DNA from 2 places in the Solibacillus sp. iso_87 genome. Region 1 is predicted to be linked to the other one. Evidence: riboswitches for the same ligand, from Rfam matches in the RefSeq annotation. Region 1 holds a riboswitch; the other holds the start of a gene.

Evidence for each region. Region 1 has a riboswitch for preQ1 ahead of AC0VXV_RS02825 (QueT transporter family protein). Riboswitches for the same ligand answer to the same signal wherever they lie in the genome.
Region 2: it holds a riboswitch for preQ1, as region 1 does, so the genes downstream of both, queD (6-carboxytetrahydropterin synthase QueD) here and AC0VXV_RS02825 (QueT transporter family protein) in region 1, are expected to answer to the same signal.

What each region holds. Positions count from the first base shown of each region.
Region 1 covers NZ_CM149656.1:545,593-557,804, forward strand. The annotation lists gene AC0VXV_RS02775 (L-threonine 3-dehydrogenase) at 1-496, shown strand, start outside; gene AC0VXV_RS02780 (response regulator transcription factor) at 705-1,391, shown strand; gene AC0VXV_RS02785 (hypothetical protein) at 1,384-1,515, shown strand; gene AC0VXV_RS02790 (sulfate permease) at 1,542-1,772, opposite strand; gene trpA (tryptophan synthase subunit alpha) at 1,920-2,699, opposite strand; gene trpB (tryptophan synthase subunit beta) at 2,696-3,883, opposite strand; gene AC0VXV_RS02805 (phosphoribosylanthranilate isomerase) at 3,880-4,497, opposite strand; gene trpC (indole-3-glycerol phosphate synthase TrpC) at 4,494-5,288, opposite strand; gene trpD (anthranilate phosphoribosyltransferase) at 5,285-6,322, opposite strand; gene AC0VXV_RS02820 (metal ABC transporter ATP-binding protein) at 6,328-7,311, opposite strand; T-box leader at 7,434-7,648, opposite strand; gene AC0VXV_RS02825 (QueT transporter family protein) at 7,827-8,312, opposite strand; PreQ1 riboswitch class I at 8,319-8,363, opposite strand; gene AC0VXV_RS02830 (ABC transporter substrate-binding protein) at 8,651-9,667, shown strand; gene AC0VXV_RS02835 (ABC transporter permease) at 9,764-10,804, shown strand; gene AC0VXV_RS02840 (ABC transporter ATP-binding protein) at 10,797-11,591, shown strand; gene ilvA (threonine ammonia-lyase IlvA) at 11,959-12,212, opposite strand, start outside.
Region 2 covers NZ_CM149656.1:3,903,335-3,915,546, forward strand. The annotation lists gene AC0VXV_RS19965 (ATP-binding protein) at 1-1,007, opposite strand, end outside; gene AC0VXV_RS19970 (dimethylarginine dimethylaminohydrolase family protein) at 1,247-2,065, shown strand; gene AC0VXV_RS19975 (VUT family protein) at 2,275-2,823, opposite strand; gene queC (7-cyano-7-deazaguanine synthase QueC) at 2,833-3,489, opposite strand; gene queF (preQ(1) synthase) at 3,532-4,032, opposite strand; PreQ1 riboswitch class I at 4,154-4,200, opposite strand; gene queE (7-carboxy-7-deazaguanine synthase QueE) at 4,316-5,044, opposite strand; gene queD (6-carboxytetrahydropterin synthase QueD) at 5,037-5,510, opposite strand; PreQ1 riboswitch class I at 5,663-5,709, opposite strand; gene rlmH (23S rRNA (pseudouridine(1915)-N(3))-methyltransferase RlmH) at 5,791-6,270, opposite strand; gene AC0VXV_RS20005 (CxxH/CxxC protein) at 6,361-6,525, opposite strand; gene AC0VXV_RS20010 (S1C family serine protease) at 6,689-7,981, opposite strand; gene AC0VXV_RS20015 (MBL fold metallo-hydrolase) at 8,162-8,950, opposite strand; gene AC0VXV_RS20020 (two-component system regulatory protein YycI) at 8,963-9,796, opposite strand; gene AC0VXV_RS20025 (YycH family regulatory protein) at 9,783-11,117, opposite strand; gene walK (cell wall metabolism sensor histidine kinase WalK) at 11,114-12,212, opposite strand, start outside.

The DNA of each region.
Region 1 (12,212 bases):
CTACACACGCTTTGGACTGGATACACGCGGTGTCCGTTTCCCGGGGTTGATTTCTTATGTGACGCCACCTGGTGGAGGAACGACGGACTATGCGGTAGATATTTATTATAAAGCTATTGCGGAAGGACGCTACACATCGTATATTGCAGAAGGTACGTATATGGATATGATGTATATGCCAGATGCACTGCAGGCCATTGTTGATTTAATGGAAGCAGACCCGGCAAAGCTTGAGCACCGCAATGCATTTAATATTTCAGCGATGAGCTTTGAGCCGTCTCAAATCGCAGCAGAAATTAAAAAGCATATTCCAAGCTTTACAATGGATTATGAAGTAGACCCGATCCGTCAGGCAATTGCCGACAGCTGGCCAAATGCAATCGACTCATCAGCAGCAATTGAGGAATGGGGCTTTAAAGCAAGCTACGATCTGGAAAAAATGACAGTCGATATGCTGGAAAAACTAAAATTACGACTAGCACAAAACGCGATTTAACTTATAGAAGCGAGTGAAACTCTTGCTGTCGGTAAATTCTTAGAGGCAAAGCTACGTGAAAATGTGAATGAAATTTATCCACAGCTCCAACTATAATTTGAAATGATCGGAACGCTCTGAATAACCGGGCGTTCCTTTTTTATTTTTTTACTAGAATAAAAAGGGAAGATGTGCAAAAATAATGGCAAGTTGATTTCAATTAAAGACGGTGCGGAAATTGCGGATTTTAGTAGCGGACGATGATCATACATTGTGTGAAAACATCGCGAAAATATTGAAGCTCGATTTTTATGTGGTTGATTCCGTATTTGATGGAGCAGAAGCGAAGGATTTAATCGATTACTATCAATATGATCTGCTCGTGCTCGACTGGATGATGCCGCAAGCTTTAGGAATTGAAGTTTGCCGGTATGCACGGAGCAAAGGGTTTGATGGCGGAATTTTAATGCTGACGGCAAAAGATGCAACGGAAAACATTATCGAAGGATTGGATAATGGCGCGGATGACTATATGGTGAAGCCATTTAAAATGGAGGAGCTTCGCGCAAGAGTCCGGGCACTGTTGCGTCGGAAAAACAAAATGGTGGAAGAGGAAATCAGTGTAGGGGCACTGAAGCTTAATAAAAACAAGCGGACCGTATTTATTGAGAATTTCGAAGTAAGCCTGACGAAAAATGAATTTCTGCTGCTCGAATACTTAATTGAAAACAGGGGACAAGTACTGACACATGAACAGATGATCGACTATATTTGGGATATTGATGATAATGCCAATACGAATACGCTGGCTGCGCTCATTCGCCTAGTACGCAAGAAAATCGATATGGAAGATGAGCCGTCCTATATTCAAAGCATTCGCGGACTTGGCTACAAATTGAGGGACAGCAATGTTTAGAAAAATAAAAATGCGCCTCACATGGATGAATGCCATCAGCTACTTTGTTTTTCTTGTGCTGATTTTAACTGTTTTCTATATATCCTTTGCGCATATTTTGAACAAAGTAAATGAAGAAGAGTAAATGAATAACAAAAACGGGAACGCATATTAACTAGCGTTCCCGTTTTTAACTGTATTGCCTTTAAAAAAGCGTTTAATCATCGTCAGGCCAAGATTAAAGAGGAAAATGATCAGCGCAACTCGAAAGAAAGCAACGAAATATTGCCAAACGGTTGTACTTTCAATAAAAAGGTTCGGCATATTATCGACTAATGCGTAAGTAAAATAACCCGCTAGCCCAATAAAAAACAAACCGGCAAAAAAATCCTTTACACTCATCTTTAACCTCCATTTAATATGATGTAATCAAAGGATACCATATAAAGGAAACATAATATATATAGAAGAAGTAGGGTGCAAAGATATGAAAAGAGAAGAGAAGGGGTCCTCCAATTCATCAAGTTGTTGCATCCTCTTAATAAGCGATTAAATCACGGCAGATTTCTTCGTTGCCTGTACAAGCACGTCGATTGTTGCCCAGTCCTGTTCAATGAGTGCCGTAACAATTTTACTGCCGACAATTACTCCATCCGCAATGTCGCCGAAGCTTTTAACATGTTCAGTTGTTGAAATTCCGAAGCCTGCTAACACGGGAATATTGCTCGCTGCTTTCAAGTTTGCAAAATGCCCGGCAAGTTCCGTGGCAAAGCTTGCACGTTCACCGGTAATACCATTTACCGTAACGGCATAGACAAAGCCTTCACTTGCTGCGGCTAACTTTTTGATGCGTTCCGGTGGGCTCATTAATGATACAAGCTGAACTAGTGCAATGCCGTTTTCCTTTAAAGCATCATGCAATAAAACACTTTCTTCAAAAGGCATATCCGGTACAATCAGTCCTTGAACACCACCAAGTTTTGCATCCTCTGCAAATGCTTCAATTCCATAAGCTAAAATCGGGTTTAAGTATGTCATGACAACGAGCGGAATATGGATTTCCTGTGCAAAGCTTTGCAGTTCATCCAGTACTTTTTTCAATGTTACACCGTGAGCAAGTGCACGTTCGCCGGCTTGTTCGATTGTTGGTCCATCCGCTACAGGATCTGTAAATGGAATGCCGACTTCAATTGCGGAAACCCCGATTTGCTGAAGCTTTAATATAGTAGGTTTTAACGTTTCAATCCCGCCATCGCCTGCCATAATATAAGGAACAAATGCTTTATCCCCTGCAGCTAATACGTTTTCAAGCTGTTTTTGCAATGTCATTTCACGCCACCTCCAAGTTTATCCATTAATGTGTGAACATCTTTGTCCCCACGTCCTGATAAGCAAACGACAACAATTTCATCCACAGGTCGGTTCTTGGCAAATTGACTTGCATAGTAAACGGCATGCGCGCTTTCCAATGCAGGCAAAATTCCTTCTGTTTCACATAACAGCTTCACACCTTCAAGAGCCTGTTCATCTGTAACAGAAGGGTAGGCTGCACGACCTGTTTCATGTAAATGGCAGTGTTCTGGTCCAACTCCAGGATAATCAAGTCCCGCTGAAATGGAATGCGCTTCTTGAACAAAACCGTTATCATCCTGTAATAAATACATGAACGCACCGTGAAGGACACCTGTTTTCCCGACATGAATTGCTGCGGCATGTTTGTCTGTATTGACACCTGAACCTGCAGCTTCTACACCATATAATGCGACATCCTGATCTTCCACAAACGGATAGAACATTCCGATTGCATTACTGCCGCCACCGATACAAGCAATAACTGTATCCGGAAGACGTCCTTCCTGCTGTAAAATTTGGGCACGTGTTTCATCCCCGATGACACGTTGGAAATCACGGACAATTGTAGGGAAGGGGTGTGGCCCAAGTGCTGACCCTAAAATGTAATGCGTATCCTCTATATGAGTAACCCAGTGACGCAACGCTTCATTAACCGCATCTTTCAATGTAGCGGAGCCTTTTTCTACGGCAACAACTTTTGTCCCGAGCAGCTCCATACGGAAAACGTTCAATTGCTGCCGGCGCACATCTTCTGCCCCCATGTAAACAATGCATTCCATATCAAGCAATGCACACGCAGTTGCTGTTGCGACACCGTGCTGACCTGCACCTGTTTCAGCAACAATTTTTTTCTTCCCCATACGCTTTGCTAAAAGTGCCTGACCAATCGCATTATTTATTTTATGTGCGCCAGTATGATTTAAATCTTCACGCTTTAAATAGATTTTCGCACCGCCGACTTTTTCCGTTAAACGCTCCGCAAAATAGAGGGGAGTTTCACGTCCGACATATTGCTTTAAATAATAATCAAGTTCTTCCTGAAAAGAGGGATCTTTTTTTGCTTCCTCATATGCAAGCTCCAATTCCTCAAGTGAAGTCATCAATGTCTCGGGCACAAATTGACCGCCGAATCGCCCGAAACGTCCTTTTACTGTCGTCATAAAATCAACTCTCCTTTTGCTGTTTCAATAAAATTCGTAATCGCTGCTGAACTTTTTCGACCATCTACTTCTACACCACTTGAAACATCTACCGCAAATGGCTCGACAAGCATAATCGCAAGTCCAACATTTTCTTCATTTAAACCACCTGCCAAAATGACTTTTTCAAGCGGAATTTTTACCTTATCGAGCAGCATCCAGTCAAAGGACTTTCCGCTCCCTCCACGGAAGTCAGTTCCAGGCGCATCGAACAAATAGTAGTCCACATCATATGTCGCCGCACGTGTCACATCCTCTTCACTACGAATCGAGAACGCTTTAATTGCCGGCAGTCCGATTTCCTGAATATGCTCGGGCGTTTCATCCCCGTGGTACTGGATATAATCGAGTCCGACTTCATTTGCAATTTGCCGAATAGTGGCTGGCTCTTCATTGACAAAAACCCCGACTTTTTTGACCGTACTCGGAATTGCCTTTGCCAGTACCACTGCTTCCTCTACCGTAATGCGTCGTTTACTGGGCGCAAACATAAATCCGATAAAATCAGCACCTGCTTTGACCGCTGTTTCTACATGTTCGATTTCTTTTAAACCGCAAATTTTTACTTTTGTCATCGATTTTCGCCAACCTTTGCTGTTATGTCGATTTGTAGTGCTTTAAGTGAATTTTTGACGTCTTCGCTGCGCATTAATGCTTCGCCGACTAATATTCCTTTTGCGCCAGCATTCGCCACAAACTGTGCATCTTCCGGACCTAAAATTCCGCTTTCACTAATAAATGCTATCGGTAATGGGGGAAGAAGCTGCGCAATTTCAAGTGTCGCTGATAGTGAAACATCGAATGTTTTCAAATTTCGGTTATTCACTCCGATAATGTTTGCTCCAATGGCAAGGGCACGCTTTAATTCATCGGCATCATGTACTTCAACGAGCACTTCTAGCAGTTGTTGTGTCGCATAGGCGTAAAGGGATTTCAGCTGGTCATCTGTTAATGCTGCGACTATCAACAGGACAACCGATGCGCCGGCAGCCTTCGCATAGTCGATCTGCACTTCATGAATGATGAAGTCTTTACATAAAACCGGGATGTTTACAGCATTTGCAACTGCATTTAAATCTGCATAGCTTCCTTTGAAAAATGCGCGTTCTGTCAGTACGGAAATACAAGCAGCACCTGCTTCTTCATATTGTAAAGCTTGCTCAACAGGGTCGACTTCTGTCGCAATATCGCCTTTAGAAGGGGAGGCACGCTTCATTTCCGAAATTACTTGCAATGAATTGGCTGATATCAATGTTTCATATAAAGAAGGACGGACCTTATCAATTTTTAAAAACACAGGCTTTGTCGAAAGCAATTGTGGCAGCTCAGTCTTTTTTTGGTCAATAATACGGTCTAAAATCGTCATTTTACTGGTTCCTCCTGCATTTGTTTTTGGCTATAAGCAACGATATTTTCTAACTTTTCATAAGCGCGTCCGGATAAAATACTGTCCTTTGCCATATCGATACCTTCCTTCATCGTCTCGGCAAGTCCATATGCGAAGAAGCCAATGCCGGCATTTAAAAGAACCGTATCAAAATACACGCTTTGTTTTCCTTTTAGTAAGTCACGCATAATATCCGCATTTTCTGCAGGAGTACCACCACGAATTGCAGAAAGTGGCTGAGCGGCTAAACCGACATCTTCAGCACGTAGTTTAAATGGAATCATGTCTCCGCGGTCTAACAGTACAAAAGTGTTTTCACCATCCAGTGATGCTTCATCCATTCCTTGTGCACCAGATACGACGATTGCACGCTCACGTCCTAACATATGGAGCACTTCCGCATAATCCGTCGTGAAGTTCGGTCGGTTAATGCCGACAAACTGTGTTTTTAGCGGCACAGGGTTTGTTAGGGGACCGACTAAATTAAAAATCGTCGGCTTGCCAATTGCCTGTCGTACTTCACCGATCCGTTTTAATTTCGGATGCATGTTTGGAGCATGTAAGAAGGCGATACCGTGCTGTTTGAGCAATTCGGATGTTTGTTCGATATTTGGCAGAAGCGTAATGCCAAGTGCCTCCAACACATCCGAACTTCCTGAAGCACTCGATACTTTTCGGTTGCCGTGCTTTGCTACTGAAATACCTCCACCTGCCAATACAAACGCGGAAGTCGTACTAATATTGAAGCTTTGAAGTCCATCGCCGCCTGTACCGCAGTTATCAATATAAATGCCTTCGGGTACGTCGACAGCAACTGCATGTGATTTCATAACAGAAGCTAAACCAGCAACTTCATGTGCTGTTTCTCCTTTTGCGCTCATCGCCGTTAAAAATGAGGCGATCTGTTCTTTCGGTGTTTGCTCATTAAAAATAAGCTGTGCCGCCTGCTGCATTTCCTCAAAAACTAAGTGCTCTTTTCGCTCAATCTGTTCAATGTATGGAAGTAAAGACATGTTCATCATCCTTTCAGTAAAGAGTGGAATGGCGCTTCTTCCTCTGCTTCCGAGTGAAGCTGTGCGACATTTCCTTGAATTATTATCGTTTGTTCAGGTGTCGTGAAATCGACCTGACCATTAAAGCCGATATAGCCGATCAAGCCTTGTGCAGGTAATAGCCCTTTCACGACATCGATGGCATGAAGGGGAGGGCTTAATGTACTTGTTGTAACATTTGCAAGATGCTGCACCGAATTTTCTGTACTATAGAGTTCGATTGACGGTGCGTCATTCGTAACGGAAATATTCCCGTTCCTTACTTGCATGTAGTTTGATTTTGATGTGCCGATTACTGTGCAATCATCAAATTCAACATAGTACATATATGGTGCAGTGTGTTCGACGCGCATTTTTCGATAAAGGGAAAGGGCCTCTCCAGTAAATTGTGCGCGATAACGTCCATTTTCCTCTTTTTCGACATGTTGTAATGTATAGGAAAACTGTTCAGGTGTTGGTGTTGTAAACAGCTGTTCAATCAATTGATCAATGTTTGGTTCTACTTGTTCTGCTTCAATATTTGTATGGAAAACAGCGATTTCATCTGTTAAATGATCAAAAATAACGAGTGTATCGTAAACATGAAACTGCAGTTCAGGTAATGGCTTTTGCAATGCGTGAATATATCCAATTCCGCCACCTGTAAACGGATATTCTGTATGTGATGAAATACGCGGCATCACTTGCTTTAATAGTTGGATCAGCTCGCCTTCATATGTGTAGGCTTTATTGGAATGATGGGCATGATCTAAAAGCTGATCATCTGTCCCGATATACGTTTTCCGCGGGTTAACACCGATGAACGAATAGCGTCCATTGCCATCATATTTAGAGGAACTTTCCAATAAAAACTTCCGTTCACCTTGCAGTCGCTGGAAAATAGAAATCGGTGTCAGTAAATCCCCATTTACTTTTTTCATTGATGTGCGAAAATGTTGCTGAACTACCATTTGAAACACTCCTTTTTTGAAATAAACTACGCCTTTACGATTCAGATTATTTAGCAATCTTGTAATTAATTTAAAGCTTTGCTGAATAAAAAAAAACGTCCTCAGCAAAAGAATTAACTTTTGCTGAGGACGATCTGCACCGCGTTGCCACCTCGTTTGAAGCAAACCAAAAAAACCTTGCTTCCACTTAAACCTGATAACGGCAGGATACCGTCCGCCGACTAGCGCCAGCAGCTTTCATAAGGCCCATTCACATTTACCTTTTGGCGTATTTTCACCAGCCATACGCTCTCTGGACAAAACGATAAATGCTACTCTTCTTATTCAACAATTTACTCAACTAAGCTCAACTAAACGAAAACGGTGGTCACGCTCCCGCAACCTGCTACCGTAAATAACATTTGAATTATGCTTTATTCTAACACTGTAAAATGAAATGTCAAACAATTCTAAAATGTTTTCACTAAATAAAAAACCAGCTGACATAAAAAAGTCAGCTGGTGAAAAAATCGATATTAGATTAATTTTTTGAAATCCAATCGTTTATTTAAAGTGTACATAATCGGTGCTCCAACCGCCAATACAACAAATTCGCCAAATGCTACAAACAGCCAAGTTTCCCAGAATGGGAAGCCAAGCACGATATTCAACTGTGCTGCAATGATAAACATTGTAAACGTAAATAGCGTTGTATTAATGATCAGACGAGCCCAAATATTTTTCACAAACTTACAAATGAATATGAAAATTCCCAGTGTAATAATCGTATGTCCGACACCAAATACTAAATCGATTGGACCGATCGAAGACATCAGGAAATTGGAAATAAATACACCTAAAACAACACCTAACATATAGCGCGGATTAAATGCGACTAAATGGTTAAAGATTTCGGCAATACGGAACTGTACTTGCCCAAAGCTAATTGGCGCAACAAGCATTGTGACAGCAATATATAATGCTGCAATAATGGCACTCGCTGCAATAAACTTTACCTTCATATAAAATTCCTCCTAGTTTTTTAACGTGGGATGGTTACGAACCACGCAAAGCAACTGCAATCATAGCAATATTAAAAATAAATGTAAAGATTTATAGGACTTTTTTTTCAATAAAACCTCAAAAAAATTACTAAGTGTAAAAAGTTCAACAAACCGCGTTGCTTAGCGGTTTAAAGTGTATTAACTAAATTCCAAAATAAGGCTCATTACCTAGAATAAATTCAGAACATTCTAAATGTTATTGACTATATAAATATGACGCGGTAATATTATTTCAATACTTCATCCAAATGAAGTTCGGCGCTTTAAATCGATAAAGTTAACTAGGGGGAAATAAGATGAGAAAAAATTTAATGAAGCTGTCCTTTTTACTATTCGGGCTTCTTTTATTATTAGCTGCTTGTGGCGGGGAAGAGAGCGAGACATCTTCGAACGAGACGTCAAATGGCGAGGCTGTAGATACAGCTAAAGCTGATAGCGATAAGACTTTTAAAATCGGAACAACACAAATTGTTGAGCATCCATCATTAGATGCAGCAAAAGAAGGATTTAAAAAAGCAATTGAAGATGCAGGTATTAAAGCAGAATACGTAGACAAATCTGCAAACAACGATAACAGTGCGAACATGACAATCGCCCAGCAGTTAGTCGGGGATAATGTAGATCTGATTTTTGCTAACTCAACACCTTCAGCACAGGCGGCAAAAAGCGCGACTTCTGATATTCCGGTTATCTTTACATCGGTAACGGATGCAGTAGGTGCGGAATTGATCGAGTCAATGGCAACACCTGGTGCTAACGTAACAGGTACGATTGATTTACATCCGGAAACAATGCCGAAAACAGTAGCCTTCCTAAAGGAATTAGGGGCAAAAAATGTAGGGATGGTATATAACGCTGGTGAGCAAAACTCAGTTGCACAAATTGCGGCAGTAAAAGAAATTGCAGCAAAAGAAGGCGTAACGATTGTGGAAGCAGCGGTATCTGCTTCATCTGAAGTACGCCAGGCAGCAGAGTCACTAGTAGGAAAAGTAGATGCATTTTATATTATTACAGATAATACGGTCGTATCGGCACTTGAATCCGTAATCGAGGTAGCAGATGCAAACAAATTACCGCTTATTGTTGGTGAGCTTGATTCAGTAGAGCGCGGCGGTTTAGCAGCATACGGTTTCGAATACTACGATATCGGCTATGAAGCGGGACAAATGGCAGCACAAATTTTATTAGAAGGCAAAACACCTTCAGAAGTTCCAGCAGCGTACCCGGCTAACTTAAAACTAGTAATCAATAAAGCTGCTGCAGAAAACTTAGGCTTGGAAATTAAGCCTGAATGGGAAGCAGAAGTGCAATAGTTCATTTTTATACCAAAAGCAAGTCAGCCTAAACAGGTATAAAATGTTTAGGCTGACTTGCTTAAAACTTTTAAAAAAGTCAGGAGATGATTCGAGATGTTTACAGCTATGTTTGGGTCAGTGGAGCAAGGGATCATCTATGCAATTATGGCACTTGGGGTTTATTTAACATTCCGTGTGCTGGATTTTCCGGATTTAACGGTTGATGGAAGCTTTGTAACGGGGGCAGGTACAGCAGCAATGATGATCGTGCTTGGCTATAACCCGATCCTTGCCACATTGGTCGCAACAGTTGCTGGATTTATTGCTGGATGTATGACTGGGATTTTACACACTAAAGGGAAAATCAATCCTCTGCTTGCAGGGATTTTAATGATGATCGCCCTCTATTCGATTAATCTTCGAATTATGGGATTAAGCTCAGATACCGGTGTAACACGACCAAATATTCCACTATTAAATTCAGAAACAGTTTTTTCGACGTTCGGTTCTTTCTGGTCGAATTTAGGCATTGACTCAGCAATTACGAACCTATTGAAATCAATGGGGTTAGCTTCTGTTCCAGCAACTTGGGGAATTTTAATTTTAATGGTTGTTGTTACGACGATTATTAAACTAGTAGTAGACTGGTTCTTAAAAACAGAAATCGGTCTTGCAATCCGTGCAACAGGTGACAATAAACGAATGATCCGCAGCTTTTCGGCAAATACCGATTCACTAGTCATTTTAGGACTGGGAATTTCAAACGGTATGGTGGCATTATCGGGTGCATTAATTGCCCAGTATACAAAGTTTGCCGATGTCGGATTAGGTATTGGTATGATTGTTGTCGGTTTAGCATCTGTAATTATCGGTGAAGCAATTTTCGGAACAAAGTCGATTGTTCGTGTCACATTTGCAGTTATTGCCGGGGCAATAATTTACCGAATGATTTACGCATTGGCGTTACGTGTAAAATGGCTTGACTCAGGTGATATGAAACTAATTACGGCGGTTATCGTTATTTTAGCGCTAGTAATCCCGCAAATCGTAGGGAAATATAAAGAGAAAAAGAGAAAAGCAAAACGTTTGGAAGAACGTCTCGCATTACAGCAGGCAAAAATAGATATGGAGCAGGGAGGGAAGAGCCTTGCTTAAATTAGATGGCATTAATAAAGTATTTAATGAAGGAACACCCGATGAGAAAATTGCACTGGACAATATTAACTTGCATTTGGCACCAGGTGATTTCGTTACAATTATCGGCAGTAACGGTGCCGGAAAATCGACAATGATGAATATGATTTCAGGAGCATTAACACCAGATTTCGGCTCTGTCGAAATTAACGGCAATGATTTAACCCGCTTGCCAGAATATAAGCGTGCTGTCCATATCGGTCGCGTATTCCAAGATCCGATGGCAGGAACAGCACCAACGATGACAATTGAAGAAAACTTGGCGATTGCCTATTCACGTAACACGAAGCGTTCATTACGATTCGGAGTCGATAAAAAGCGTCGTGAGTTTTTCAAAACGTCATTGGAAAAACTCCATTTGAATTTGGAAAACCGTTTATCGGCTAAAGTCGGATTACTATCAGGCGGGGAACGTCAGGCATTAAGTTTATTAATGGCGACATTTACAAAGCCTTCGATTTTACTGCTTGATGAACATACAGCTGCACTGGATCCATCACGCGCTGAACTTATTACAAAGCTGACAAAAGAGCTTGTCGAGGAAAGCCGACTGACGACACTGATGGTTACGCATAATATGCAGCAGGCCCTCGATTTAGGGAATCGCCTCATTATGATGGATAAAGGGCAAATCATTCTGGAAGTCGGTGAAGACCGTAAACAGGACTTGACGATTCCGGATTTAATGCACGAATTTGAACAAATTCGCGGCGAAAAAATGAATTCAGACCGCGCATTATTAGGATAAATGAAAGTTCCGGACAGATATCGGGCTTCTTTTAATGAGTAAACAATAGCTTGAATTAAAACTTGATTAATTGATTGGAGTGAAGGGGCGAGTGTAGCTGACGATTACGCCTTTCGCTACAAGATTTTCTCTGTGACGAAAGCGTAAGCGACAGTCACAAGCAAGCTTCCTGGGGGATAAGCGTGACGCCTGAGACTAGGAACAAAAGCTAAAAACGCCACGTCCTGTGGCAACGCTTTTGTGACCAACATCGTGTTGGCCTCACGCTCCCGGAAAGCGTCCCCGTAACAGAAATCAATTTTTAGAAGCAAAAGACTCAATTTTCTCTTGGAGAAAATTGAGTCTTTAAATTTTTTAACAATACTATTTACACAAGTAACGCAAACAGCGTACTGTCGTTATTTACTTCTTTATACTCAAAACCGTTTGCACGCATACGTTCAATTAATCCTGCATGGTCTTCGCGGTGTGCAAGCTCAATGCCGACCAATGCTGGACCACTTTCTTTATTGTTCTTCTTCGTATACTCAAATGTTGTAATATCATCGTTCGGCCCAAGCACTTCCGTTAAAAATTGGCGTAATGCTCCTGAACGCTGAGGGAAACTTACAATAAAGTAGT
Region 2 (12,212 bases), 590 kb from region 1:
TCTAATAAACCAATGATTGAAGTAAGAGGATTTCTAATCTCATGAGCAAGTCCGGCACTTATCTTTCCTATTGCTGACAATTTCTCACTTAGCATAACTTGTCTTTCTAATGCGAGTCGTTCTGTAATATCTCTAAACTGGCCAAATACTCCATTTATTTGGTTAGATTCATTATAAATTGGAAATGTGTCAAATAAATATGTTTTATTGGATATAGATACTTCAATATCTTCGTACTTTTCACTATCTCTCAAAACATTTTCCATGTACCCCCCGATTACTGCTATTTCTGTAATTGGGCGATTGCATATTTCTTCTTTACTGCATGATAATACATTCTCAGCAAAAGGATTTATTTCAACTATTTTTCCGTCATCATCGGCCATAATGACCCCGTTTCGACTGTTTTCCATTAACACTTGATTTAAGACTAATAATTTCTTATTCTGCTGCTTTACTTTAACCTCACGTTCTATAGAATCTACAGCAGATTTGAGTAATCCTGAATGGAAAGAACTTGCATGATGAGCGGCCATCATTACTGATATAGTCCCGCCTATCTTACCTGAAGAATTAAAAGGTACAGAGAAACAAGCACTCTCATGTAAACTATGGAAGAAATGGTCTAATCCAATGAGCTGCACAGATTCCCCCATTTTTAATGCCATTTCAATGGAATTCGTTCCGACCTCTTCTTCTATTAATCTAATTCCCGGAGTTAACCCTAACGACTCAATTTGCCACTTAATCATTTCATCTCCGTACAATTCTATAATGTATCCTTCATGATCAGTGATAACGATTAAAACAGCTGTCCCATCTAGTTCAGCTATTAACTTCGTCATAAATTTTCTTGCCACGGTAATGGTATCATCAAGAATCTTCTTCCTTTGTGCCAACTCACTTTTTGGCAATTTCTCTCCAGAAATCGGCAGTTCATAAGGATCCATATTTCTATTAAGACATCTTTGATGCGAATTATATATATATGTATTTCTAGTTTCCATTTTATTAAAGCCACCATTTACAATTTATTTGTAAGTTATCCCATTCAACCCTATTAAGAATATCATGTTCATTTAGGAATATGTGACTATAAATATATTAATAGAAATGCTATTGACTTTAATTTCAGTATGTCCGTTTGTAATAATAATGACCGTTTCGGAAAAACTAGTTGAAAAAGCGATGATAGGAGTGCCTAAAAGTGACAGAACGCCCAAACATAAATCTCAAGACTTTTTGCATGAGTGAATACGATGTTTTAAAAAGAGTAATTCTTTGTCAGCCTCAATATATGACGATTCGTGAGGTAATTAATGAAACACAGGAGCATTTTAAGAAGGAAGGCATCCATATTGAACGCGCACTCGAGCAGCATGCTGAATTTGTTAGAATTCTACAGGAAAATAACGTCGATGTTATTTTATTACCTTATCATAAAAAATATCCTGAACAGGTCTTTACAAGGGATGTTGGTTTTACACTAGGACAAACAATTTTTGTTGCTAAAATGGCAACAGAAATTCGTTCAGGAGAGGAAAACATTTTAAAGCAGTGGCTGGAGGATGAAGAAATCTCCTATTATAATTTAATCGAGGAACGAATTGAAGGCGGGGATGTTGTAATTGATCAGAATACTATTTACGTGGGCCTCAGTAATCGGACGGACGAAAAAGCTGTTGAACAATTACAGCGTCTTTTAAATAATTTTAAGGTCATTCCTATTCCATTTAAAGAAAAATACTTGCATTTAGATTGTATATTTAATATCGTTTCCCCTGAAGTAGCACTTATTTATTCAAATGCTTTAACACAAAAAGAAATTGATTTTTTTGCTGCACGTTATGATTTAATTGAAGTTTCTGAAGAAGAGCAATTTCAATTAGGTACAAATGTATTGAGTATTGGCAATAAGCGGATATTAAGTCTTCCAGTTAATGTTAATGTCAACAAACAGCTTCGTGAACGGGGCTTTCAGGTAATTGAAGTGGATATTACAGAAATTATTAAATCCGGCGGCTCGTTCCGCTGCTGCACCCTTCCTATCTTACGAGAAGCATAAATAAAAATATACAATGGATCTGCAGTAGCACCTACCGGGAAACCACTTCCAATTAATGAAAACCAAATTTCATAAGTATAAAAAGAAGCATATTCACTTGATGCGAATATGCTTCTTTCACAAAATTTATAAACCGCACTTACTTATGGTACGGTTCACCTTAACTAATTTAAGTGCGGTAAAAAATGCTTTAACATATTATTACTTAATTAGGTGGACATTTTAGATAGACGCCTTTCTTTATACACTAAACCTTGCGCTAATAAAGCCGCGCCAATCATTTGCATGACTATTTTTACAAATACTTGACCAACTATAGCTGCAGGGACGGCTACCCAAGGTATAAAGCCTGCACCAATTGGACTTAATCCTACAACTACAAAAATAACCGAATCTAGCAAGCCTCCTACAATTCCACTATAAAATACGCGCCACGCCATCGGTAATTTTAAACGTGTATAAATTTCTGTATCTGTCGTTTCTGCTACTAAAAATGACAAGGCTGAAGCTGCAACGATGACCAATGTGTCTCCCAATAAATAGGACACCACTGCTGATAATACTAACGCTAAGAAGATAAAGGCATATGTCTTTTTGCGGCCGTATTTATTTTGAACTATGTCGCGGAAAATAAATGTCGCACCAATAAAGAATGAGCCCATCGGTATAATAAACATTCCAAATTCAAGTGGCATAAATCTCGCTGTTACGACATTTGCCGTAACAATTGATATTAAATAAAGTAAAACTCTACTCATAAAATCCTCCTATCTTAACGATTGTGCATAAGCTTCCATTCCTTGCAGACGAAGTTTACATGCCGGGCACTCACCGCATCCATCCGCTATTATTCCGTTATAACATGTCAATGTTTTTTGACGTACAAAATCAAACGCACCTAGCTGATCCGCTAAAGCCCATGTCTCTGCTTTATTGATCCACATGAGTGGCGTATGTATAACAAATGATGTATCCATTGATAAATTTAATGTGACATTTAATGATTTTACAAAGGCATCGCGACAATCTGGATAGCCACTAAAATCGGTTTCACATACACCTGTCACAATATGCTTAGCGCCAATTTGGCTTGCTAAAATCCCTGCGAATGATAAAAAAACTAAATTACGACCCGGTACAAATGTAGATGGGAGCTCACCTTCCTCTCCTTCATTTATTTCGATATCGTCACGCGTTAAAGCATTCGGTGCTAACTGATTCAAAAGCGACATATTTAAAATATGATGTCGTACGTTCAATTCCTGTGCAATATGTTTAGCGCATTCAATTTCTAGTGCATGTCGTTGTCCATAATCAAAAGTTACTACTTCTACCTCTTTAAAGTTTTTTAAAGCCCAAAACAAACACGTTGTACTATCTTGCCCGCCACTAAATACAACAACGGCTTTTTCATGCTTCATTATTTTTCCCCTCACTTTGCATGCAAAATTTACCGAATAAAAAAATTATCGATTATCAATTTTTTCAGGATATAAATCATGATTCATTAAACGATAGTTTGCTATTTCTTCATATTTCGTACCTGGACGACCGTAGTTACACCATGGATCGATTGAAATACCTCCACGTGGCGTAAACTTGCCCCATACTTCAATATAGCGAGGATCTAAAAGTTTAATCAAATCATTCATAATAATATTTACACAATCTTCGTGGAAATCACCGTGGTTGCGGAAACTAAATAAATATAATTTTAACGACTTACTTTCCACAATTTTCTTATCTGGAATATATGAAATATACATCGTTGCAAAATCCGGTTGCTGCGTAATCGGACAAAGACTTGTAAACTCTGGGCAATTAAATTTCACAAAATAATCACGGTTTACATGTAAATTGTCAACAGACTCTAATACTTCTGGTGCATATGCAAATGTGTAACTCACATTTTGATTCCCTAATAACGTTAAATCCTCTAATCCTTCTGTTTGGTGACGACCAGACATAAAAAAACCTCCTTAAGTTAATACCGTAGTATTCCAAGGAGGGCTAACTGTAACGACTATAAACAAACTATTAGAGGCATAAAAAAAGCCACATCCGATATGGACATGGCGTAATATACATGTATCCATAGTTTTTTATAGAGGGTATCAGCTATGAACCTCTCCTGAACAACTCAGGTATTTCATTATTTTTCATTCTATTATATATATTGGCATATGTAAATTAATATTTCTAAAATAATTTGAGCTTACTTAACATTCCCTATCATTTTACTGCCCTGAATTACACGCCTCTTTTATTTCCCCATATGAGAGTATGCAGCTGTGGAAGTACTTTAACATCGTTTAATTGTTCATCCATCATCACTTGATCAATGAGCATTTCATACTTTGCCAATAGATAGTTTGCTAATTGTCCAGTGTCTAAAGAGGTAATGTCATCATTTCCGACTTGTAAATAAAATGGGGTGTCTGGGTATCGTCGATGTACTTCTTTGGCATACTCATAATCCTCTTGATTAAACACGACGATTTTTAGCGACACGTGCTGATTCCCATTTTGAATTTTCAACTTCTCTAAAATATGGGACAGCATCAAAAAATCTGTTGTCATGCCTGAGCTAGGTGGCTTTGGTGAAATTGTCAATTCATCGATATCGTATAGCCAATCCTGCCATTTACTTCCTTGCGTCTCTACCCCAATTTTTATATTGTTTTTTTTAAAAATCGCAGTCAGTGCACCTAAGTTATACAGAAGTGCTGGATTTCCTCCTGAAATGGTGACAAACGAAAACCTGTTTCCACCAATACGTTTTAACTCCGCCCATATATCCTCCGCTGTCATTTGCTTGATTAAATGCTTGCCGCTGCCATCCCATGTAAATGACGAATCACACCAAGAACAGGCATAATCGCATCCAGCTGTGCGTACAAACATCGTCTTCTGACCTATTACCATACCCTCACCTTGAACTGTAGGACCGAAAATCTCAATTACAGGGACTTTACTCAACTTCCATCCATTCCCTTCTTGCTTCAGCATAGCTCGTAGGCGTTTCATATAGCTTAACAAACTCTACACGTGTGCCATCATAACGTTGCTCCTTTTGCAAAGCTTCATGTAACTTTTCATAAATCCAAACAACGATATTTTCAGCTGTTGTATTCATCGGTGGTAGCGTTTCATTGATATAATGATGGTCCAAGTGCGTTTCGATTTGTTGCTTCCAAATTTCCTTAATATCCCCAAAATCAATCATCAACCCTCGATCATCCGTATAGCCGCTCAAGCCTAAAATTACACGATACGTATGTCCATGTAAATTTTTACACTTTCCCTCATAGTTATGTAAATGGTGCGCAGCGTCAAACGTAAACTCTTTACTCACAAGCACCCGTTTTGCATGATACTTTAATTGACTTCTTTTTATATCTACATCCATTTTTTGTAGCTTATCGACAATTCTAAAACCTGGCATACGTTAAAATCCCCTCCACATATAAATATAAAAAAACTCCCTCGTAAAATGTTTCCGACACTTTCCAAGAGAGGTTGCTATGAATCGTTCTATTAAAACATATGAATAAAACATAAAAAGCCATGTCCTATATGGACATGGCGAATTGTCATGTTTCCATAGTTTTTTATAGAGGGTATTAGCTATGAACCTCTCCCGTTTTACTTCGGGTATTATTGTATAAGATTATAATATATAAGTATCCAGAAGATTTCAAATGTAATTCCAATTAAAACCGCACTTACTTATGATACGGTTCACCCTTAATAATTCTGAAACTGCGGTAAATCTGCTCTACTAGCACTAGTTTCATCAACTGGTGAGGCAGCGTCATTTTTCCGAAGCACAGTTTTTCATCCGCGCGATTAAGTACATCCGCATGCAATCCTAATGATCCGCCTATAACAAACGCGACTTTGCTTTTCCCGTAAGTCATTAGCGCCTCTAAATCTGCGGCCATTTCTTCACTCGTTTTCATTTTACCGTCAAGTGCCAATGCGATGACATATGTACCGTCATTGATTTTCGCAAGGATACGGTCACCTTCTTTACGTTTGACGATTTCCATATCAGCTTCACTTAACTGCTCAGGTGCTTTCTCATCCGGTACTTCTACTAAATCGATTTTCGCATAGCCGCCTAATCGCTTCACATATTCCTCAATACCCATTTTTAAATACTTTTCTTTCAACTTACCAACCGAGATGATAGTAATATTCACAACTTATCCACCTTTACGTTCCATTTACAAACAAGTTATCCACAAAAGTTATGCACATATCCACAAATAAAAACTATATATTGTGTAAAGTTATTTACTTGATACAACATATGTTGCGGACTGTTCACAGTAAGAACAAGTTGTTGATAACTTTTCCTCTTCCGATAACAAATCCATCATCGGGAAATTTTCTGTTTCTGCCACGTGCATATCTAACGCATGATCTATATGGGTTTCACAGCTGTACGTCTTCATTTTTAAACCTTCTTTCTTTTCTGAAATTTCCACAAACTTATTCACAATTTTTGAAATGTTATCCACAACCCATTGTAACAGACAAAAAACGAGTAGAAAAGACAAGCCTTTTTCTTCTCTACCCGTTGTGTACAATTTCATTCTTTAATTAAGTTATCCACATTTACAATTGTGCATTTTCCACTAACTCTAAATTAGCCTCTACTATTTTACCGTTGCGATATACTTTAATTTTTAATGTATCGCCAATAGATTTTTGATTATATAAATGTTTACGAAGCTCAATTGCATTTTCGATTTTTTCGCCATCCATTTCTACAATGACATCGTATTGCTGTAAACCTGCTTTATCTGCAGCTGAACCTCTTACAACTTGAGAAATGACAACACCATTCGTTACTTCTTCAGGTAATTTTAATGTTTGCTGTTGATAATAAGCCGGTACTTCCGTTAAATCGACTAAGGAAATTCCCATAGTTGGGCGTTGTACTTCCCCATGCTTTTCGAGTTGTTCAATAATTGGAATTGCTGAATTGATCGGAATCGCAAATCCTAAGCCCTCAACTGAAGACTGGGCAATTTTCATCGAATTTATACCGATTAATTCACCTGCAATATTCACTAAAGCTCCGCCTGAGTTCCCTGAGTTGATTGCTGCATCAGTCTGTAATACTTCCGTTGACCAGTCTTCTGCACCATCTTCATTTAAGTCGACAGGTACAGAGCGGTCTTTCCCCGAAATTACACCTGTTGTTACCGAACCATAAAAATCTAAGCCTAATGGATTTCCGATGGCAATTACCGTTTCACCTTGTTTTAATACATCCGAATTTCCAAAGTTAGCTACTGTATCGATTCCTTCACTTGGTATTGAAAGTATTGCCAAGTCTGTCCAAATATCAGAACCGATAAGCTCTGCTTTTACTTTCTCGCCATCATCTAAAGTTACTTCAATTTGTTCTGCACCATCCACAACATGGTGGTTCGTTACGATAAAGGCAAAGTTCCCTTCCTTTTTATATACAACGCCTGAACCGCTACCTACCGCTTGAGCTTCTCCCGTACTTTGATTCCAAAAGTTTGGTGCTACATTTTGGATATTTGTAATCCCAACAACGGCACTCGATACTTTTTCAACCGCATTTGTTACATCAGTTGTCACCTCTGTTGCAGTTTGGCTAATCGTTGAGTTTGGGGAATCATTTGTAACCGAGTTAACTTCATTACCACCTGGTAGCTGATTTGCCAACGAGGGGAGCAGGAGCCATAATAATAAAGCACCAACGACAACACCGCTTAAACCAGATAAAAAGTATCCGCCTTTACTGCCTCCTTTTTTATCTTTTCTACTTTGCCGCTGTTTTTTCTCTTCTTCTTCTCTTTTTAAACGAGCCTCAAGCTCAGCAATACGATCATTTTGAGTTTCTTGCTTATCGTCTTCAGGATAGTATCCCATATCGCTCATCCTTTCTTTACTCTTCTTACTGTTAGCATACACACTTAACATTAAAATTAGATGAAAATCACATAAAACCTAATTAAAAATTGTTTATAAAATAAAAAAGGTATGCTAAAAGTAGAAACTTTTAACACACCTATCTTTTACCCATATTTACTTCAATTATGCCTTGCTAAATTAAACTGTCACAAGCTTTGTCGGCTCATTGGCATCGGTATCATGCAGATGCAAATATTCCCCTGCAATAATGCCGCATGACTGTAATGTCTGTTCTACGCTCATCCGCGCCAGATCTTTCATATTGTTGTCTTTACTTAAATGCGCCAAATAAATTTGCGTCGGTTTTTCTGCTACAACATCAGCCATTGCTACTGCAGCATCCTCATTTGAAACATGTCCTACATCCGATAATATACGGCGTTTAATACTCCAAGGATATTTGCCCATTTGAAGCATACTCACATCGTGGTTACTTTCAAATACGTAGGCATCTGCTGCTGAGATATATCCTTTCATCCGGTCACTGACATAGCCTGTATCTGTAATGACAACTAGCTTTCGCCCGTTCTCATAGAATGTATAGAACATCGGTTCAGCAGCATCGTGAGACACGGCAAATGATTGAATATCCAGCCCGCCGAATGTTTTTACAGTTTCCATATTAAAATCAAAACATAAATCGGTTGGGATTGTTCCTACTAGCCCGTCCATCGCTGTCCATGTTTTTGCATTTGCAAATACAGGAATATTATATTTACGTGCAATGACACCGAGCCCTTTTATATGGTCACTATGCTCATGTGTTACTAAAATACCTGATAAACTTTTCATATCACGATCTATATTAGCAAACAGTTGCTCCATTTTCTTTCCGCTTAAGCCTGCATCAATCAAAAATGAGTGTTCATCATTTTCTACGTAGACTGCGTTTCCTGTACTGCCACTTGCTAAAACGCTAAATCGCATTGTTAAAACTCCCTACTCTTCCAAATCCTCTGTCTGCTCGACAATTTCGGATAAGTCATTTTGGATCTCCACAATTCGTCCTTGTACCGCATTCACAAAATGTATTTCTTCTGTGTCATCAGCCAGTTTTACCCGCACTTCCCATGTCGGTGCAAATACTTGTGTTTGCGTTAATTGAACAATTGTAGAGTAGCCTAGATTCATTTCCGTTATCTGAGAATCTGGTTTTAATAAATTCTTTCCATATAGAATCTGCAATACTTGTCTTGCAGTTAATAGATTCTGTTCTTTATCTAATTTTTTATGCTCTTCCAGCATTGTTTGCTCATAGGAAACAATGCTGTTTTCATCATCCCAATAAAGTTTTACATAACCACGCACATTATAATACAGTGTTACATCATTCACCTTCTGGAAAAATGTCGCTTCTCTTTTCTCTTCATCGATACTCCAAAGCACATAGGAATTACCTTCATATACATTGTTGTGGACAAATTCAGTATATGAATCTCGGGTATCGCTTTTCTGTAGCTTTACAGGCTTGTCCATCGTCACAATCAGCTTATTGTTATTTTCGATCTTTGCACTTTGATTCGGAAAGTATGGCACTTCAGATGGAGAGAAATTTTTAATTTGTCCGGAATAATATGCCGCACTTTCCTTATTGTTCGGAAGGGCAATATACGTTATATTATCTTCCTTCAAACGGGCTTCGATTTCCACCGTTTCCCCTAAAACTTCTATTTTCTCTCCTTCTTTATAGCTCTCTAAATACTGCGTATATAAAAAGAGATTCAATACTAGAAAAACCCATATAAAAATAGTTTTCGTTCTACTCCAATCCAAATTCATCACCCCCTGTTTCCTCGGGTGAAAGGCGTGTCCATTCATTGTTTGTTACGGCAAACCATTTTGGCTCCAATACGAGGACTAAATCCGTATCCTGCTCCGATTCTTCAAGCGTTAATTCGTACCCGACAACGATTTCCTCTGTTTCATTAAATAATTTTTTATCATTTGTACGGAGTGACTCAGCTATTTGTTCCCCTGATTCCAGATCTCTCTGTACCCCATCAATATGAGTATCCATTAAATAATAAGGGCGGCGGTAACGGAAAATACGGTCTTCACCCCAAGTAGTTACGAGACGAGTCATCGTATCATTACTGTATACAGGAAGACCCTGTACAAATAGCTGATACTCTGTACTATGCCTTCCAATGTCCATATAGGACAAGCGGTAATCCATTGTAAATCCACCATGGTCATTTATAAAATTATAACTGTCCTTCAATAATCTTGTCGAAGGAAGCGGTGTATTACTTTCTGCAGTCGGGTATACATAATTTATTATCCGATTTTGGCTATCAACTGTCATTAACGATGTTCCATCAGTAAACCTTTCTGATTGAGAACTTTCAATATTCCTTTGTACGATTTTTAAATCGGTGAACAGAATCTTTTTAAATAGATCAGGTTTAATATCTACAGCTAAATATCTGTCCCTCGCTAACTGTATAGGATCTTTGGCCACATATAAAGAGCGTAAAGCATCCCGTTCAACTTCAACGTATTGGCCATAATCATTTGCCGGTTCAATTACCTTCTCCATGAAATAATCCTTATCAGGTACGCTTGCATACGCTCTATATAATAATCCTTTTTCTGTGTTTAGGAAGAGCAACTGAAGCTGATCGCTATTCTCAACATTTGACCAGTCTATAATAAGACGTGTAAAGCTTGCATCTGGTATTTCATTTTCATTATATGACAAAAGATTAGAGAAAACGCGCAAAGGAATTTCTTCCTTATAAAACATTGTTATGCGATTATTCATACGTACCATTTCATTCATACTACTGTCTGAAAGGTCAACATTAATTAAGTCCATCTCGTAAACTTGCCATGAACGTAAGTGTTTATATAGTCCTTTTAAAGGTGTTGAAGAGACTGTACCGTAAAATTGGTCATTTTGGCGATACAACAATCTGTATGGTTTTATTACTTCCTGTATGTCCTTCGGTTTGCCGACAAGTACTTCCTCAATCTGGGTCTCCTTTATCGTTTCATATTCCGGTTTGTAATTCCAAATAAGAAGTGTAAACACTATGCTGAGTAGAACGAGGAATGCTAATAAAAAAGATTTTATCTGTTCAACATATTTCATTCCCAATCACCCGCTTCATCCAATTCATATGGCAATGTGAAGAATATCGTAGTACCCTGGCCTTCCTCACTTTCTGCCCAAATTTTCCCGCCGTGTGCTTCAATCATTTCACGAGCGATTGCAAGACCTAAACCTGTTCCACCCATCGACCTTGCTCTTGCTCGGTCTACACGATAGAAACGATCAAAAATTCGCGTCACATTTTCTTTCGGAATTCCCATGCCATCATCTGAAATCATAACGCGAATCATATTATCATGAACGGTAAAACCAAAACGAATATTGCCGCCATCCGGAGAATACTTCAATGCATTTGAAATAATATTATCGATTACCTGTGTCAGCTTATCGGTATCAATATCAACAAAATAACTTTTTTCCGGAAGCAATCGGATAAACTCTACATTTTGTGACTTCGACATTTCAAATCGGTCGATAATTTGCGTGAAAAACTTATTAAATTCAACAAACTCCAAGTTCAGTTCATACTCCTGGCTGTCCATTTTTGATAACTGCAGCAAATCATTAACAAGGCGGATCATACGCTCTGTTTCAGTTTGTGTGACGTTTAAAAATGTTGGTGCTATATTTTCATCTTTCCACGCACCTTCTGCAAGGGCTTCTAAATAGCTGCGCATCGTCGTTAACGGCGTACGCAATTCATGGGAAACATTCGCAACAAATTCACGACGTTCCATATCGATTTTTTCTTGTTCGGTAATATCATGCAATACTGTAATCAGACCATTAACAAAACCTGTTTCCTTTTGAATTACAGAAAAGTTTGCCCGTAACACATATGGCGCATCATTCATACTAAAATCAAGATTCACAGGATCTTTCATATGAATCAAGTCTTCAAAACTATACTCCTGGTCTAAACGCAATACCGATGCAATCGGGCGGTTTAAAGTTGTTTCACGTGAATCATGAAGCAATTCCAATGCCGGATCATTAATCAAAATAATTTTCCCTTTACGGTCTGTTGCAATTACACCATCTGTCATATTACTAAGTACGCTTGCCAGTTTCCGGCGTTCAGCCTCTGTCGTGGATTGTGCTTCCTGAAGGCGATTGGTCAAATGATTGAAGGCA